DNA from 2 places in the Priestia sp. JNUCC 25 genome. Region 1 is predicted to be linked to the other one. Evidence: predicted binding sites of a transcription regulator. Region 1 holds the regulator's gene; the other holds the start of a gene.
What was found. Region 1 encodes CtsR, which represses protease genes until heat stress. Its sites were predicted from a motif close to ATGGTCAATAAAGGTCAAACA; they were not measured.

Region 1 (8,533 bases):
ATTCAAGATCAATTTCTTGCTCTTTTAAGCGTTTTGTTAACTGATCCGCCATTAATTTAACGATTTCAGCTAAGTGAGGTTTCTCTAATGAATGGAAGACGATAATTTCATCGATACGGTTTAGGAACTCCGGACGGAACGCGCGCTTCATTTCCGCCATTACTTTTCCTTTCATATCTTTGTAGTCTTGCCCTTCTGCTTCTACTGTGAACCCTAAGTGCTTGCTTCGTTTTAATGTATCAGCACCTACGTTTGATGTCATAATTAAAATCGTATTACGGAAATCAACTGTACGGCCTTTTGAATCTGTTAAGCGTCCATCTTCTAACACTTGTAATAAAATGTTAAATACATCCGGATGCGCTTTTTCAATTTCGTCTAAAAGAACAACTGAGTAAGGTTTTCTTCTTACTTTTTCCGTTAACTGACCGCCTTCTTCGTATCCAACATACCCTGGAGGTGAACCTACTAAGCGTGAAGTAGAATGTTTCTCCATGTACTCAGACATATCGATACGAATCATTGCATCTTCATCGCCGAAGATTGACTCCGCTAATGCACGTGCAAGCTCTGTTTTACCAACCCCTGTTGGTCCTAAGAAAATGAATGAACCAATTGGACGTTTTGGATCTTTCAAGCCTGCTCTAGCACGGCGCACAGCTTTTGCAACTGCTTTTACCGCTTCTTCTTGCCCAATTACACGAGAGTGAAGAATCTCTTCCATGTTCAGCAGTCTTTCTGTCTCTTCCTGTGCCAGTTTAGAGACCGGTACACCCGTCCAGCTAGATACCACCATCGCAATATCTTCTACGGTTACAGCTGAGTTTTCTTTACCTTGCTGCTCTTTCCAAATTTTCTTTGTGTCTTCTAATTCTTCGCGTAGGCGTTGCTCTGTATCGCGTAAAGATGCTGCTTTTTCAAATTCTTGACTTTGAACAGACGCATCTTTTTCATTGCGTACTGATTCTAATTTTTGCTCTAATTCCTTTAAATTTGGCGGCGTTGTAAATGAACGTAAACGCACTTTTGAACCAGCTTCATCAATTAAATCGATTGCTTTATCCGGTAAGAAACGATCGGAAATGTAGCGATCTGATAGTTTCACCGCTTGCTCGATTGCCTCATCAGAAATAGATACTCGGTGATGCGCTTCATAACGGTCACGAAGCCCTTTTAAGATTTGAATAGACTCTTCCAACGTTGGTTCATCCACTTGAATTGGCTGGAAGCGACGCTCTAACGCTGCATCTTTTTCAATGTACTTTCTGTATTCATCTAAAGTGGTGGCACCGATACACTGAAGTTCTCCACGAGCAAGAGAAGGTTTTAAAATATTAGAAGCATCGATAGCTCCTTCTGCGCCACCAGCGCCAATTAATGTGTGTAACTCATCGATAAAGAGAATGATATTACCTGCTTGACGAATTTCATCCATTACTTTCTTCAGGCGATCTTCAAATTCTCCGCGGTATTTTGTACCAGCAACGACCGTTCCCATATCCAAAGTCATAACGCGTTTGTCACGTAAAATTTCTGGAACTTCATTGTTGACGATTTGCTGAGCCAAACCTTCAGCGATTGCCGTTTTACCGACACCTGGCTCCCCAATTAATACAGGATTGTTTTTTGTACGTCGGCTTAACACTTCAATAACACGCTGAATTTCTTTCCCACGTCCGATAACAGGGTCTAAGCTTCCTTCGCGCGCTACAACTGTTAAATCGCGTGCTAAGCTGTCTAGCGTAGGTGTATTGGCATTTGAAGAGCCTCCGCCTTGATGGCTTGAAGCAGCTTCATTGCTACCTAATAAATGAAGCACTTGCTGACGAGCTTTATTTAGGCTGACACCTAAATTATTTAAAACGCGTGCTGCAACGCCTTCACCTTCACGAATTAAGCCTAGTAAGATATGTTCTGTTCCTACATAAGAATGACCAAGCTTTCGGGCTTCGTCCATTGAAAGTTCAATGACTTTTTTCGCTCGAGGTGTATAATGAATGGTCTGCGTTAATTCTTGGCCTCTGCCAATTAATGCTTCCACTTCTTTTTGAATTTTTTCAGTGCTTAGGCCTAGAGCAGAAAGAGCTTTTGCTGCAATTCCTTCACCTTCACGAACGATACCTAATAAAATATGCTCTGTTCCAATGTTGTTGTGACCTAGGCGTAGTGCTTCTTCCTGTGCTAAAGCTAATACTTTTTGTGCGCGCTCTGTAAATCTACCAAACATCATATAATCGTCACCCTCCACGTTTAATTTGTGTTTTTATTTATAGTGAGACGTTCTCGAATTAAGGTGGCTCTTTTAATGTCACGTTCTTGAGGCTTTAGGGGACCTCCCGAATACTTCTGTAAAAAGCCTGGCTGCGTCATAATGATAAGTTCATTCAATATATTTTGACTCAGTCCTTTTATATACCCTAAATCGATTCCTAATCGAACATCTGATAAACATTGTGAAGCTTCTTTTGACTCAATAATACGGCTATTGGCCAATACTCCATATGAACGATACACTCGATCTTCTAACTCTACATGAGATGTTTTAAACAGCGCGTCTCGTGCAGAGTGCTCTTGTGTAATTAACTGCTGTACGACACTATTTAAATCTGCCACAATATCTTCTTCAGATTTCCCTAAGGTTATCTGATTAGAAATTTGAAAGATATTCCCTAAAGCTTCGCTACCTTCTCCATAAATTCCTCTCACCACTAAGCCGAGCTGGTTAATAGCGGGAATAATACGATGAATTTGACGGGTCATCACTAAAGCCGGCAGATGCATCATCACAGATGCACGTAGCCCAGTACCCACATTTGTGGGACAGCTGGTTAAATACCCTCTATTTTCATCAAACGCATAATCTACGTATTTCTCAATCCAATTATCTACTTTATTCGCTGTGCTTAAAGCTTCAGATAATTGAAGGCCTGGAAATAAACATTGTATGCGTAAATGATCTTCTTCATTAACCATAATACTCAAATCTTCTTTTTCTGATAAAAAACAAGCTCCGTTGTTATCTCCTTCAGCCAAGTTAGGACTGATAAGATGCTTTTCAACCAACACTTGCTTTTGAAGAGGCTGTAATTCGTTCATCTTTAGTAAATGCAAATTCCACTGATTGGTGTTCTCACTTTTTTGAAAAACTTGCTCGAATACTCGAACCACTTCAACTGCTTGTTCTTTAGAAAAGAGAGTTGGAAAAAGATAATGAGTTAAATTTCGAGCCAGCCTGATTCGACTGCTTAGAACAATATCTGAATTCGAAGCTTCTTGACGCATCCAAGAGCTAACAGGCTGGGAAAAGAACAAATCCTGGGACATGAATTACGCTTCCTCCTCTCTCGATTCGTTCATCTTCTTTTCTAGTAATCGAATGTGATCTCGGAGTTCGGCTGCTTTCTCAAACTCCTCTTTTTCGATATACTCTTTTAAGTTCAATCTTAATGCCTGTAATTCCTTTTTTAAATGAAGATTACTTGCAATTCTTGCTGGTATTTTTCCATGATGCAGATAATTACCTCCATGCAGCCTCTTCAAGAAAGGAATAAGAGGTCGCTCAAATGTTTTGTAGCAATCTGCACATCCAAACCTGCCGATTTTAGCAAATTTTTGATATGTCATACCACAAGTAGGACAAGAAAGAACCTCCTGACTTTGTTGCTTATAATTTTCAGTTACTGCTGGATCTAGGTTAAGTAGGCCAGCTAGTAAGTTATTGATTGAAAAACCTTGCTGATTTGAAAAAGAAAATGTATCTCCATTTTCTGAAGCGCATTGTTCACATACATGCATCTCCGTCTTTTCACCATTAATAATTTTTGTGAAGTGAAGAGTTGCAGGTCTCGTTTCACATTGCTGACAAATCATCCTGTCATCACTCCCTGTTCTAAATAAAATAGATCATGAGTTTATCGGTAGCGTAATGAATTAAGCATTGCTTTTAAAAGATTAGCCCTTAGCTCATCACGATAAGGAAGTTCAATATTAATAACTGAACGATTGATAACACTCAACATGATTTTTGCTTCTCGTTCTGTGATGACTTTTTCTTCAACTAACCTAATAATGACGTTTTCAGCACTTACTTGTGAAATTTCATTTTGAATCATCTCAATTACTTGCTGAAACAAATCCGCTGCATCATGCATTTTTACTTTTGCAATACGAATAAAGCCGCCGCCGCCTCGCTTACTTTCTACAAGATAACCTCTCTCAACTGTAAAACGGGTATTGATAACGTAATTAATTTGCGACGGAACGCATTGAAATTTATCAGCAATCTCACTGCGCCTTATTTCAACAATTTCTCTTTCACTTAATTCAAGTACTTGTTTTAAATACTGTTCGATAATGTCAGAGATATTTGGCACGCTGCCCCCTCCTTCTGACTTTGACTATATTTGACCTTAATTTAAATATAAAAGGAAACGAAAAAATTTTCAACTATGTACTATTAAAGTTTATTCTTTACTTTTATCGTTGCCACTAAAATTTATTTCAAAACCTGCAAATCGTGAATTTTATTGTTCTTACTATACTTTTTCATAAAACAAATAAATTGTAAACAAAAAAGGACTAGCTAAAATAGCTAGTCCTTTTTCAGGTGCCTGGCAACGTCCTACTCTCACAGGGACAAAGTCCCAACTACCATTGGCGCTAAAGAGCTTAACTTCCGTGTTCGGTATGGGAACGGGTGTGACCTCTTCGCTATCGCCACCAGACAAGAGATTGCTCTCTCAAAACTAGATAACAGTTTGCTGAGTAAAGCTTACGCTTTTAAAGTTTTGGTTAAGTCCTCGATCGATTAGTATCAGTCAGCTACACATGTCGCCACGCTTCCACCTCTGACCTATCAACCTGATCATCTTTCAGGGATCTTACTAGCTTGCGCTATGGGAAATCTCATCTTGAGGGGGGCTTCATGCTTAGATGCTTTCAGCACTTATCCCGTCCACACATAGCTACCCAGCGATGCCTTTGGCAAGACAACTGGTACACCAGCGGTGTGTCCATCCCGGTCCTCTCGTACTAAGGACAGCTCCTCTCAAATTTCCTACGCCCACGACGGATAGGGACCGAACTGTCTCACGACGTTCTGAACCCAGCTCGCGTACCGCTTTAATGGGCGAACAGCCCAACCCTTGGGACCGACTACAGCCCCAGGATGCGATGAGCCGACATCGAGGTGCCAAACCTCCCCGTCGATGTGGACTCTTGGGGGAGATAAGCCTGTTATCCCCGGGGTAGCTTTTATCCGTTGAGCGATGGCCCTTCCATGCGGAACCACCGGATCACTAAGCCCGACTTTCGTCCCTGCTCGACTTGTAGGTCTCGCAGTCAAGCTCCCTTGTGCCTTTACACTCTACGAATGATTTCCAACCATTCTGAGGGAACCTTTGGGCGCCTCCGTTACATTTTAGGAGGCGACCGCCCCAGTCAAACTGCCCACCTGACACTGTCTCCCGGCCCGATCAGGGCCGCGGGTTAGAATTTCAATACAGCCAGGGTAGTATCCCACCGACGCCTCCACCGAAGCTAGCGCTCCGGCTTCTCAGGCTCCTACCTATCCTGTACAAGCTGTACCAAAATTCAATATCAGGCTACAGTAAAGCTCCACGGGGTCTTTCCGTCCTGTCGCGGGTAACCTGCATCTTCACAGGTACTATAATTTCACCGAGTCTCTCGTTGAGACAGTGCCCAGATCGTTACGCCTTTCGTGCGGGTCGGAACTTACCCGACAAGGAATTTCGCTACCTTAGGACCGTTATAGTTACGGCCGCCGTTTACTGGGGCTTCGATTCAGAGCTTCTCCCAAAGGATAACCCCTCCTCTTAACCTTCCAGCACCGGGCAGGCGTCAGCCCCTATACTTCGCCTTGCGGCTTCGCAGAGACCTGTGTTTTTGCTAAACAGTCGCCTGGGCCTATTCACTGCGGCTCTCTCGGGCTATACACCCTACCAGAGCACCCCTTCTCCCGAAGTTACGGGGTCATTTTGCCGAGTTCCTTAACGAGAGTTCTCTCGATCACCTTAGGATTCTCTCCTCGCCTACCTGTGTCGGTTTGCGGTACGGGCACCTCCCGCCTCGCTAGAGGCTTTTCTTGGCAGTGTGGAATCAGGAACTTCGGTACTATAATTCCCTCGTCATCACAGCTCAGCCTTTATGATGAGCGGATTTGCCTACTCATCAGCCTAACTGCTTGAACGCGCATATCCAGCAGCGCGCTTACCCTATCCTACTGCGTCCCCCCATTACTCAAACGGCGGGGAGGTGGTACAGGAATATCAACCTGTTGGCCATCGCCTACGCTTTTCAGCCTCGGCTTAGGTCCCGACTAACCCTGAGCGGACGAGCCTTCCTCAGGAAACCTTAGGCATTCGGTGGACAAGATTCTCACTTGTCTTTCGCTACTCATACCGGCATTCTCACTTCTAAGCGCTCCACCAGTCCTTACGGTCTGACTTCACAGCACTTAGAACGCTCTCCTACCACTGACATCTAAGATGTCAATCCACAGCTTCGGTGATACGTTTAGCCCCGGTACATTTTCGGCGCAGAGTCACTCGACCAGTGAGCTATTACGCACTCTTTAAATGGTGGCTGCTTCTAAGCCAACATCCTGGTTGTCTAAGCAACTCCACATCCTTTTCCACTTAACGTATACTTGGGGACCTTAGCTGGTGGTCTGGGCTGTTTCCCTTTTGACTACGGATCTTATCACTCGCAGTCTGACTCCCATGGATAAGTCTTTGGCATTCGGAGTTTGACTGAATTCGGTAACCCGTTGGGGGCCCCTAGTCCAATCAGTGCTCTACCTCCAAGACTCTCACAACATGAGGCTAGCCCTAAAGCTATTTCGGAGAGAACCAGCTATCTCCAGGTTCGATTGGAATTTCTCCGCTACCCACACCTCATCCCCGCACTTTTCAACGTGCGTGGGTTCGGGCCTCCATTCAGTGTTACCTGAACTTCACCCTGGACATGGGTAGATCACCTGGTTTCGGGTCTACAACCACATACTAAACGCCCTATTCAGACTCGCTTTCGCTACGGCTCCGCCTTATCAGCTTAACCTTGCATGGGATCGTAACTCGCCGGTTCATTCTACAAAAGGCACGCCATCACCCGTTAACGGGCTCTGACTACTTGTAGGCACACGGTTTCAGGATCTCTTTCACTCCCCTTCCGGGGTGCTTTTCACCTTTCCCTCACGGTACTGGTTCACTATCGGTCACTAGGTAGTATTTAGCCTTGGGAGATGGTCCTCCCAGCTTCCGACGGAATTTCACGTGTTCCGCCGTACTCAGGATCCACTCAAGAGGGAACGAAGTTTCAACTACAGGGTTGTTACCTTCTTCGACGGACCTTTCCAGGTCGCTTCATTTACTTCGTTCCTTTGTAACTCCGTATAGAGTGTCCTACAACCCCAAGAGGCAAGCCTCTTGGTTTGGGCTAATTCCGTTTCGCTCGCCGCTACTCAGGAAATCGCATTTGCTTTCTCTTCCTCCGGGTACTTAGATGTTTCAGTTCCCCGGGTCTGCCTTCAATATCCTATGTATTCAGATAAAGATACTGTTCCATTACGAACAGTGGGTTTCCCCATTCGGAAATCTCCGGATCAAAGCTCACTTACAGCTCCCCGAAGCATATCGGTGTTAGTCCCGTCCTTCATCGGCTCCTAGTGCCAAGGCATTCACCGTGCGCCCTTTCTAACTTAACCATTAGCGAATAAATGGTACAACATAATGTTGTGTTATTTATTGATTTGATTAAAGAAAAGTTTCACTTTTCCTCAGCAATTACTGTTATCTAGTTTTCAAAGAACAATCGCAACCAAAATTCTTCTTATTAGATAAGAAGAAAGTAGTGTGCTTTCTATAATTGAGAGATTGAACTCTCAAAACTGAACAAAGTATCAAAACGTACGTCATTTAAAAATCCTTAGAAAGGAGGTGATCCAGCCGCACCTTCCGATACGGCTACCTTGTTACGACTTCACCCCAATCATCTGTCCCACCTTAGGCGGCTAGCTCCTTACGGTTACTCCACCGACTTCGGGTGTTACAAACTCTCGTGGTGTGACGGGCGGTGTGTACAAGGCCCGGGAACGTATTCACCGCGGCATGCTGATCCGCGATTACTAGCGATTCCAGCTTCATGTAGGCGAGTTGCAGCCTACAATCCGAACTGAGAATGGTTTTATGGGATTGGCTTGACCTCGCGGTCTTGCAGCCCTTTGTACCATCCATTGTAGCACGTGTGTAGCCCAGGTCATAAGGGGCATGATGATTTGACGTCATCCCCACCTTCCTCCGGTTTGTCACCGGCAGTCACCTTAGAGTGCCCAACTTAATGCTGGCAACTAAGATCAAGGGTTGCGCTCGTTGCGGGACTTAACCCAACATCTCACGACACGAGCTGACGACAACCATGCACCACCTGTCACTCTGTCCCCCGAAGGGGAACGCTCTATCTCTAGAGTTGTCAGAGGATGTCAAGACCTGGTAAGGTTCTTCGCGTTGCTTCGAAT
Region 2 (8,533 bases), 330 kb from region 1:
TGAGTTGTAGAAGTCGCTTCGTTGTTGCCCAGTTGAATACTAGTTGAGAAAAAAGATTTCATTGAAAAGGTGCCAAAAGGCGTTTGAATATATTTGTGCCGAGTAGCACGGCTAATCGTTGATTCATGCACAGACGTTTGTTCCGCTACTTCCTTCATTGTTAACGGCTTCAAATACGAAGGACCCTTTTTAAAAAATGCTTCTTGTTCAACGAGTAAGGTATTCATTAATGCGTTTAATGTATCTTTGCGTGTGTGTAAACTTTTCATAATCCATTGGAATTCACGATATTTCTCTTGCAAATAAGAAAACATTTCTTGGTTCTGCCTATTTTTCAGCTGAAGTTTGTATTGTTCATTCACTGAAAGTCGAGGTTCCAAATCCTCATTTGCATAAGCAACGACATTTCCATCTTCAATTTTCACAATAAAATCCGGTACAATGAATCGTTCATTGGACTTCATATAAAACGATCCAGGACGAGGATTTAATTTCTTAATCTGTTCATGTAATTGTTGAAGAGCTTCAAGTGAGATTTGACATAACTTTGAGATTTTCATCCATTTTTTATACGCAAATTCCTCAAAGTGATGTGTCAAAATTTGCTCTATTTTTTCTGTCCATTGATTATTCCTTTTTAATTGAAGCATTAAGCACTCTTGTAAACTTCTTGCCCCTACTCCTGCCGGGTCCATCTGCTGCACAAGCTGGAGAGCCTTTTCAACCTGCTCTTGACCTTGGCCAAGCTGGTTAGCAAGTATGATTAACTCATCGTGCAAATAGCCAGCATCATCCAGACTATGAATAACAAACTCAACGGCTGCCTGCTCACATTCATCTAATTTTAACAATGCGGATTGATTCATTAAATGTTCGTACAGCGTTTCTTTAGGAGCTGGTATACTGCTCATATAATCTGTTGAATCAGAAGTTGCATGATTTTTTTGATTGTGAGATGTATAGACGGGCAGCTCTGAAAAATCTATAAGCGGATTTTGAAGCGCCTGCTCATGTAAAAACGCTACAATATCCATCGATGAATATTGTAAAAGAGAAATAGCTTGTGATAATTCTTTTGACATCGTCAGCTTTAACGACTGCTGCTGAAATAATCCAATCTCCATTATTTCTCCCCTCCCCTTCATCTATTTTACTATAAAAACGCTTTCAAAGAGCATGTAACTATTTTTTATATGTAATTTTTTCATCAAAAAATCTCCGTCAACCTTTGTTAACGAAGCGGTTCATCCTATTTTTAATTACTAACCATCAAAAAAGTAATAGAGCTATGCACCTTTATAACTTTTCATTATAATTCGCACCAACCACATGATCCGAGTAATAATCCAACATGACGTTTTCTTCGTCATGTCGAATTTTCTGCATGTGTATAATATATAGAAAAATTACTTATTGAATGGTTTGTGCCATTTGCATAAACTTGTCCAAGTTTTCTTCGTCATTTTTCGTGAAGATGGTTAGCTTCATTGGTTTCTTTCCTTTAACCAACACAGCGTTTACCGTATGATCGCCAGATGTGGCTTCATACCAAACAGAATCTTTGAAGATTCCATTCTCTTCAAGATTCTTTTTCTCTGCTGCATTTTTATTAACTGCTGTTGCCGTTTGTTTAACAGATTGAGCAGCGTCGTCCATCGATGCTTTTGATGAAAGCATTTCGATACGCATAAATTGAGAATCATCTGAAGTTAATACTAACGCATCTTTTCCTGGTTCTTCACCCGTTAGTTTATAACCGTCCATTACTTGAATAGAATAATCTTGTTCTGGGCTTTTTGTTAGTTTTGTTTCTGAAGAAGACGTTGACTGTTCATCATCCGCTGTTTCGCTAGTTGATGATTGACTTCCTGAAGGTTTGGCTGAGACCTCGGAAGAATCCGCATCTTTTTTCGAATCTTCTTTTGCAGCGCCTGATGTTTGATCAGATTTAGAAGCTGTGTCCTGCTGAACATTTTCTGCTTGATCATTAGACTTCGGCTGAGCAGAATCTTCGTTCGTCCCGCATGCAGACAGCAATAGTGCTACCGATGCACTGACAATGAAAAGTTTGTTCATATATTTCATATTTATTCCTCCTCCGTGTTTCTTTTCCTTATATACTGTTTTATAGTATTCTGACAAATTCCGCAACCGGTACAATGGAATTAATTTCTTGCTTCCTTACGCGTATAAAGGGTTATAGGAGGAAAATAAATATTATTTTTTGAGAAGATGAGCCTTTTTACTCAAAATAAAAAACGTTGCGTAATCCGCAACGTTTTAAGACGCCCTCGACAGGATTCGAACCCACCCTAAGAGAACCGGAATCTCTTGTGCTATCCACTACACTACGAGGGCATATTTGTCACAACTTCCATTATAGGAGAGAAAACTTCTCTTTTCAATAGAATACTACGTTTATTTTTTTTAGAAGGGGGAAAAATTTTAATAATGTCAAAGAGGAATACATAGTCTTTTAAGCGAATATGTGTAGTAGAGGTTCTTTTGTTTGACCTTTATTGACCATACGTGTATTATAGGTACATAACAAATTATTCTTGTTAAGGAGGAATTTAATATGAACTTAATTCCTACAGTTATTGAACAAACAAACCGTGGTGAACGTGCTTATGACATTTATTCACGTTTATTAAAAGACCGCATTATTATTTTAGGTAGTGCTATTGACGATAATGTAGCTAACTCAATCGTTTCTCAGCTTCTATTCTTAGCTGCTGAAGACCCAGAAAAAGATATCTCACTTTATATCAACAGTCCAGGTGGCTCTATTACAGCTGGAATGGCTATCTACGATACGATGCAATTCATTAAGCCAAAAGTTTCTACAATTTGTATCGGTATGGCTGCATCAATGGGTGCTTTCTTACTGGCTGCTGGTGAAAAGGGCAAACGTTTTGCTCTTCCAAACAGCGAAGTAATGATTCATCAACCTCTTGGTGGTGCTCAAGGACAAGCTACTGAAATCGAAATTGCGGCAAAACGTATTCTATTCTTACGCGAAAAACTAAATTCAATTTTAGCTGAGCGTACAGGTCAACCGTTAGAAGTGCTACAACGTGATACAGATCGTGATAATTTCATGACTGCTGAACGCGCTTTAGAATACGGTCTAATTGACAAAGTATTAGAAAACGACCCTAAATAAGAAAAAAGCCTTTCCCACTTTGGGAAAGGCTTTTTTATGCATCGTTCTCTACGTAAGCTACTAACGCATCCATTGCTTCTTTTTCATCTACCCCTTCAACAATGAGCGTAATAAGAGACCCATTATTAATCGCTAAGCTCATTAACCCCATGATACTTTTAGCGTTGACTACTTTCTCATCTTTCTTCAAGTACACATCAGATGTAAAACGAGTTGCTTCTTGCACAAATAGTGCCGCAACACGAGCCTGTAATCCCGTTTTTAATTTTACTTCTACTTGTTTTTCCATGATAAAATCCTCCCCCTTGCAATTCCCCTTATGTGACTGGCTGACCGGCGCGAAGCTTGTCTGCTATTTGGTCAATTTTACGCAACCGATGGTTAATGCCCGATTTGCTAATTTGACCTCCAGATACCATCTCACCAAGCTCCTTTAACGTAACGTCTTGGTATTCCACACGCAAACGAGCAATTTCTCTTAGCTTTTCTGGTAAGATGTCTAATCCAGCTGTTTCATCAATATAACGAATGTTTTCCACTTGACGAATAGCCGCTCCGATCGTTTTATTTAAGTTAGCTGTTTCACAATTAACTAAGCGATTAACGGAATTTCGCATATCTCGGACGATTCTTACATCCTCAAACCGTAACAGAGCGTTATGGGCTCCAATGATATTTAGAAACTCCGTAATTTTTTCAGCTTCTTTCAAATAGTTAATATAGCCTTTTTTCCGTTCTAATGTTTTACTATTCAATTGAAATTCGTTCATTAAATTGCATAAAGCTTCGTTGTGCTCTTCATACAATGAAAAGATTTCAAGATGGTACGATGATGTCTCTGGGTTATTAATAGAACCGCCGGCTAAAAATGCGCCTCTTAAGTAGGATCGCTTACAGCATTTTTTTTGCACTAGCTCTGGTGAAATACGATGTGTAAACGTGAATCCTTCTTCTACAATTTTTAAGTCTTCCAAAAGCATTCTCGTTTTCTCTACTAATCGAACAATATACACATTGTTTTTTTTCAACCGCATTTTCTTACGCACAAGCAGTTCTACTGAAACATCATAATTTTTCTTAAGCAGGACATAAATGCGCCGAGCAATCGCTGCGTTTTCTGTTTGAACATCAACCGTGAATTTTTTATTCGAAAAAGAAAGTGAACCATTCATTCGAATTAATGCAGAAAGCTCTGCTTTTGCACAGCAATCTTTGACTTCTAAATTCGTTAACTCTTTTTTTGTTTCTGATGCAAATGACATAACTTCACCTCCAATCTACATACGGAAATAGTGTTAAACACCCGTATTCGTTTTACCTTGCAGCGATGTCAGCATAGAATACACAAGCTTTGCTACTTTTTTTGTATCATGCCTAATTACGCTGCCGTCATACTGAATAATTTGATCTTCAATCACTTCTAACCCTAATTTTAGCAATACTTCACGATCATATTCTACAGGCTGAGCCTGCTCTACTTGGTATTTCTTTTTCAAAGGTGCTGGAATAGGTGCATTATTGACGATAATCGCATCTAAAAATGCACAAGGCATATGATTGTAAAGCGCTTTAATATGATCACTTGCCTTAAAGCCCAATGTCTCACCCGGCTGCGTCATCACGTTGCATACGTACACTTTCTTTGCTTTTGTCGAACAAAGCTCGTTACAAATATCCTGCACCAGTAAATTCGGCAAAATACTTGTATAAAGACTTCCGGGCCCCAACACAATTAAATCAGCTCGTCGAATCGCTTTTATTGTCTCGACAAGCGGTTTCACATCGGCGGGCGATAAAAATACTTTATTAATTTTTTTATTAACTTCTGGAATTTTAGATTCACCTGTTACGATGGATCCATCTTGCATCTCCGCATGCAGCACAACACTTTGATTAGCTGCTGGAAGTACTTTCCCTCTGACGTTTAGTACTTTGCTCATTTCTCGTATAGCATGCACAAAATCGCCAGTAATAGACGTCATAGCTGCAAGCAACAAATTGCCAAGAGAATGGCCTGTAAGCTCATTTCCTGTATCAAATCGATGCTGAAAAAGCTCTTCAACTAGTGGCTCTACATCAGATAAAGCAACTAGAACATTTCGAATATCACCAGGAGCAGGGATTTCAAGTTCATCGCGCAATCGGCCAGAACTTCCCCCGTCGTCTGCTACGGTTACGATGGCTGTAAGATCAAGAGGGTATTCCTTCAACCCTCTTAACAGCACTGGTAAACCCGTTCCTCCCCCAATGACGACAACTTTTGGAAGCTGTTCACTGCTCATCTATGATTTTCCTTTCTCCTCTCAATGTCACGATGAGAAATATGAGTTTTGTATTCATTCTGGAAATGGTGACCTAAATATTCAGCTAATGTGACGGAGCGATGCTGTCCGCCTGTGCATCCTATAGCAATGACCAGCTGGCTTTTACCTTCTCGCTTGTACTGTGGAAGCATAAACGAAAGTAAGTCTACTACTTTTTCAATGAACTTTTGAGTTTCCGTCCATTTTAATACGTAAGAAGAAACCTCTTCTTCAAGCCCTGTTTTAGGACGCATATGGTCAATGTAGTGAGGGTTTGGCAAAAAGCGCACATCAAAGACTAAATCAGCGTCAATAGGTACACCATATTTAAAACCAAACGACATCACATTAACAGTAAAAACCTGTGAAGCGTGCGACGAAAACTGAGTTAAAATCTTTTCTCTAAGCTCTCTTGGTTTTAACTCTGACGTCTCATAAATAAGCTGAGCTCTTCCCTTTAACTCCTCAAGAAGCTCACGTTCCATACCAATTCCTTCTAAAGGTAAACCCGAAGGAGCTAGCGGATGTGAACGTCTCGTTTCTTTATAGCGCGTCACCAATACAGAATCTTTTGCATCTAAAAATAAAATTTGTGGCGTGACCCACGTTGTTTCACTCATGTTATCTAATGCTTCAAACAGGCTTTCAAAAAACTCTCTGCCTCGCAAGTCCATAACAAGAGCAACTTTATTCATTTTATTCCCTGACTCTTTCATGAGTTCTAAAAATTTCGGTAGCAATGTAGGGGGTAAATTATCTACACAAAAGAACCCTAAATCTTCAAAACTCTGAATTGCTACTGTTTTTCCTGCACCTGACATTCCAGTAATAATCACTAATTGAATATCGCTTACAGACCCAGTACTCATTTTCCATCCCCCTCAATCTATGCATACATGTCTATTTATCATTAACAAGGATCAATTCGATAAGATAATAACTCGAAATCCGTTGTATACGTAAAGTTGCCATAAATAACACCCGACCCTTTTGCTACATAATCGATAATGTGATGATCTCCCGGTGCCATCGGCAATTCACTTACTTCACTCAAATTATGCCAACCGAGTTTGCCTTCTTCTGATTCTAGCACATTTGTCCCATCAAAATCTGTAGCAAAAAAAGTAAACATCATCCATTCAGATGAAATTTGATCGTTTTCTTTCATCGTAAAAGTAAAGATACCTTTTACAGTGGGATTTTTCAAATAAATTCCCGTTTCTTCACGAAATTCTCTCACAACAGAGTCTTTTACAGATTCTCCTTGCTCCATTTTCCCACCCGGGGCCACCCACCAGTTTCTTCGTGGCTTTTGAAGCAACAATACTTTATCGTCTTTCATTAATACACAATTTGTGACCCTTTGCATGTTTTCCACCTCATCATATGTATACTGACATTTTCTTTTATTATACTACGAAACAAACTTCTCTCACAACGGAGATGAACTAACTATTACTAAATTTTCTGAAAATGATCCATTGCTGTTATATACGGAAATTCAATCTGTTATAGTCACAAAAAAGAGGCATAGGAACACGTCCTATGCCCGACATACATATATTTTATAAAAGGGGGTCAATTACTATCTATATAGTACCCCATCAATGTTTCACAGGTGTTACAGAACAGTTAAAACCGAATTACGTTTTGTAAAAGATTGATTTCAGCCTTATTGCTGAATAGCTTTTAACTTTTCTTTTAACTCTTCTACATAGTGCTGAGCCGCTTGAGCAGCAATGCTGCCATCACCTGTAGCTGTTACAATTTGACGAAGAGCCTTTTCACGAACGTCTCCAGCTGCGAACACACCTGGTACTTTTGTTTCCATTTGCTCGTTCGTTTCAATATATCCTTCTTTATTCGTGATGTTTAGGCTTTCGAATGGTTTTGTTAGTGGAACCATTCCAACATAAATGAATACGCCTTCCGCACCGAACTCGCGCTCTTCACCTGTTTTTGTGTCTACTAACGTTACGCTGCCTACTTTACCGTCTTTTTCATTTACTTCTTTGACCGTTGTATTCCAAATAAAATCAACTTTTTCGTTGTCAAATGCACGCTGCTGTAGGATTTTCTGCGCGCGAAGCTCATCGCGTCGGTGAATAATTGTTACTTTTGTTGCGAAGCGTGTTAAATATACGCCTTCTTCAACCGCAGAGTCTCCACCGCCTACAACGACTAGCTCTTTACCTTTAAAAAATGCGCCGTCACATACAGCACAATAAGATACGCCGCGGCCGCCTAGTTCTTTTTCTCCTGGCGCGCCTAATTTTTTATATTCTGCACCAGTAGCAACGATTACTGAACGTGTTTTATATTCTTTGCTGCCTGCACGAACTGTCTTGTATTCTTCTCCGTCGATGATTTCTTTAATATCACCGTACGCATATTCCGCACCGAATTTTTTTGCATGCTCAAACATTTTGTTAGAAAGGTCAGGGCCAAGGATATGATCATAACCTGGATAGTTTTCTACATCTTCTGTATTAGCCATTTGACCGCCTGGAATTCCGCGTTCAATCATTAGTGTTGATAAATCTGCACGAGATGTATATACAGCAGCAGTCATACCTGCTGGACCTGCCCCAATAATAATGACATCATAAATTTTTTCTTCTGTCATTGCTTTACACTCCTTTTAGGAAATTCCTTCGTAGTTGATTCCAAATTTATGGATAATTATTTCGTTACCACTATCCTAATATGTTCTTCCTATTACCGTCTATTTTTTTGCTCAATTTAATAACGTATTCACAATTTTACTGTACTTTCTAACTGTTGCAGCGGAAATGGAATATTGTTTTGCCGCATCGGCTTGAGTAATAGCCTGCCTTTTTTCTTTCGCCCATATATATGTGACGGCTGCGGCCCATGCATTTACGTTCACATGCTGAAAATCATAGGATTGTTTATATACCTGTACATATACATAAAACCAAAAGCTTAAAAGATCCTGGGTATCACTTTCATTCTGCGATTCCATCTCCAGTTCAATAACATCTGCCACCTCAAAAATCACATGTTGTTTATCCTGCCATACATACGTATATACTTCATCCAA

Region 2: clpP (ATP-dependent Clp endopeptidase proteolytic subunit ClpP) is a predicted target of CtsR. The motif match lies at 2,507-2,527, and genes of this name have one in related genera.

What each region holds. Positions count from the first base shown of each region.
Region 1 is NZ_CM132211.1:92,510-101,042, reverse strand. Features, by position in the region: gene clpC (ATP-dependent protease ATP-binding subunit ClpC) at 1-2,230, opposite strand, end outside; gene JNUCC25_RS00535 (protein arginine kinase) at 2,251-3,324, opposite strand; gene JNUCC25_RS00530 (UvrB/UvrC motif-containing protein) at 3,328-3,870, opposite strand; gene JNUCC25_RS00525 (CtsR family transcriptional regulator) at 3,912-4,373, opposite strand; rRNA gene rrf (5S ribosomal RNA) at 4,609-4,724, opposite strand; rRNA gene JNUCC25_RS00515 (23S ribosomal RNA) at 4,788-7,723, opposite strand; rRNA gene JNUCC25_RS00510 (16S ribosomal RNA) at 7,949-8,533, opposite strand, start outside.
Region 2 is NZ_CM132211.1:4,825,936-4,834,468, forward strand. Features, by position in the region: gene rpoN (RNA polymerase factor sigma-54) at 1-1,124, opposite strand, end outside; gene JNUCC25_RS25380 (hypothetical protein) at 1,411-2,085, opposite strand; tRNA gene JNUCC25_RS25385 (tRNA-Arg) at 2,287-2,358, opposite strand; gene clpP (ATP-dependent Clp endopeptidase proteolytic subunit ClpP) at 2,579-3,166, shown strand; gene JNUCC25_RS25395 (HPr family phosphocarrier protein) at 3,201-3,455, opposite strand; gene whiA (DNA-binding protein WhiA) at 3,484-4,428, opposite strand; gene JNUCC25_RS25405 (gluconeogenesis factor YvcK family protein) at 4,462-5,448, opposite strand; gene rapZ (RNase adapter RapZ) at 5,445-6,338, opposite strand; gene JNUCC25_RS25415 (8-oxo-dGTP diphosphatase) at 6,380-6,838, opposite strand; gene trxB (thioredoxin-disulfide reductase) at 7,142-8,095, opposite strand; gene JNUCC25_RS25425 (tetratricopeptide repeat protein) at 8,207-8,533, opposite strand, start outside.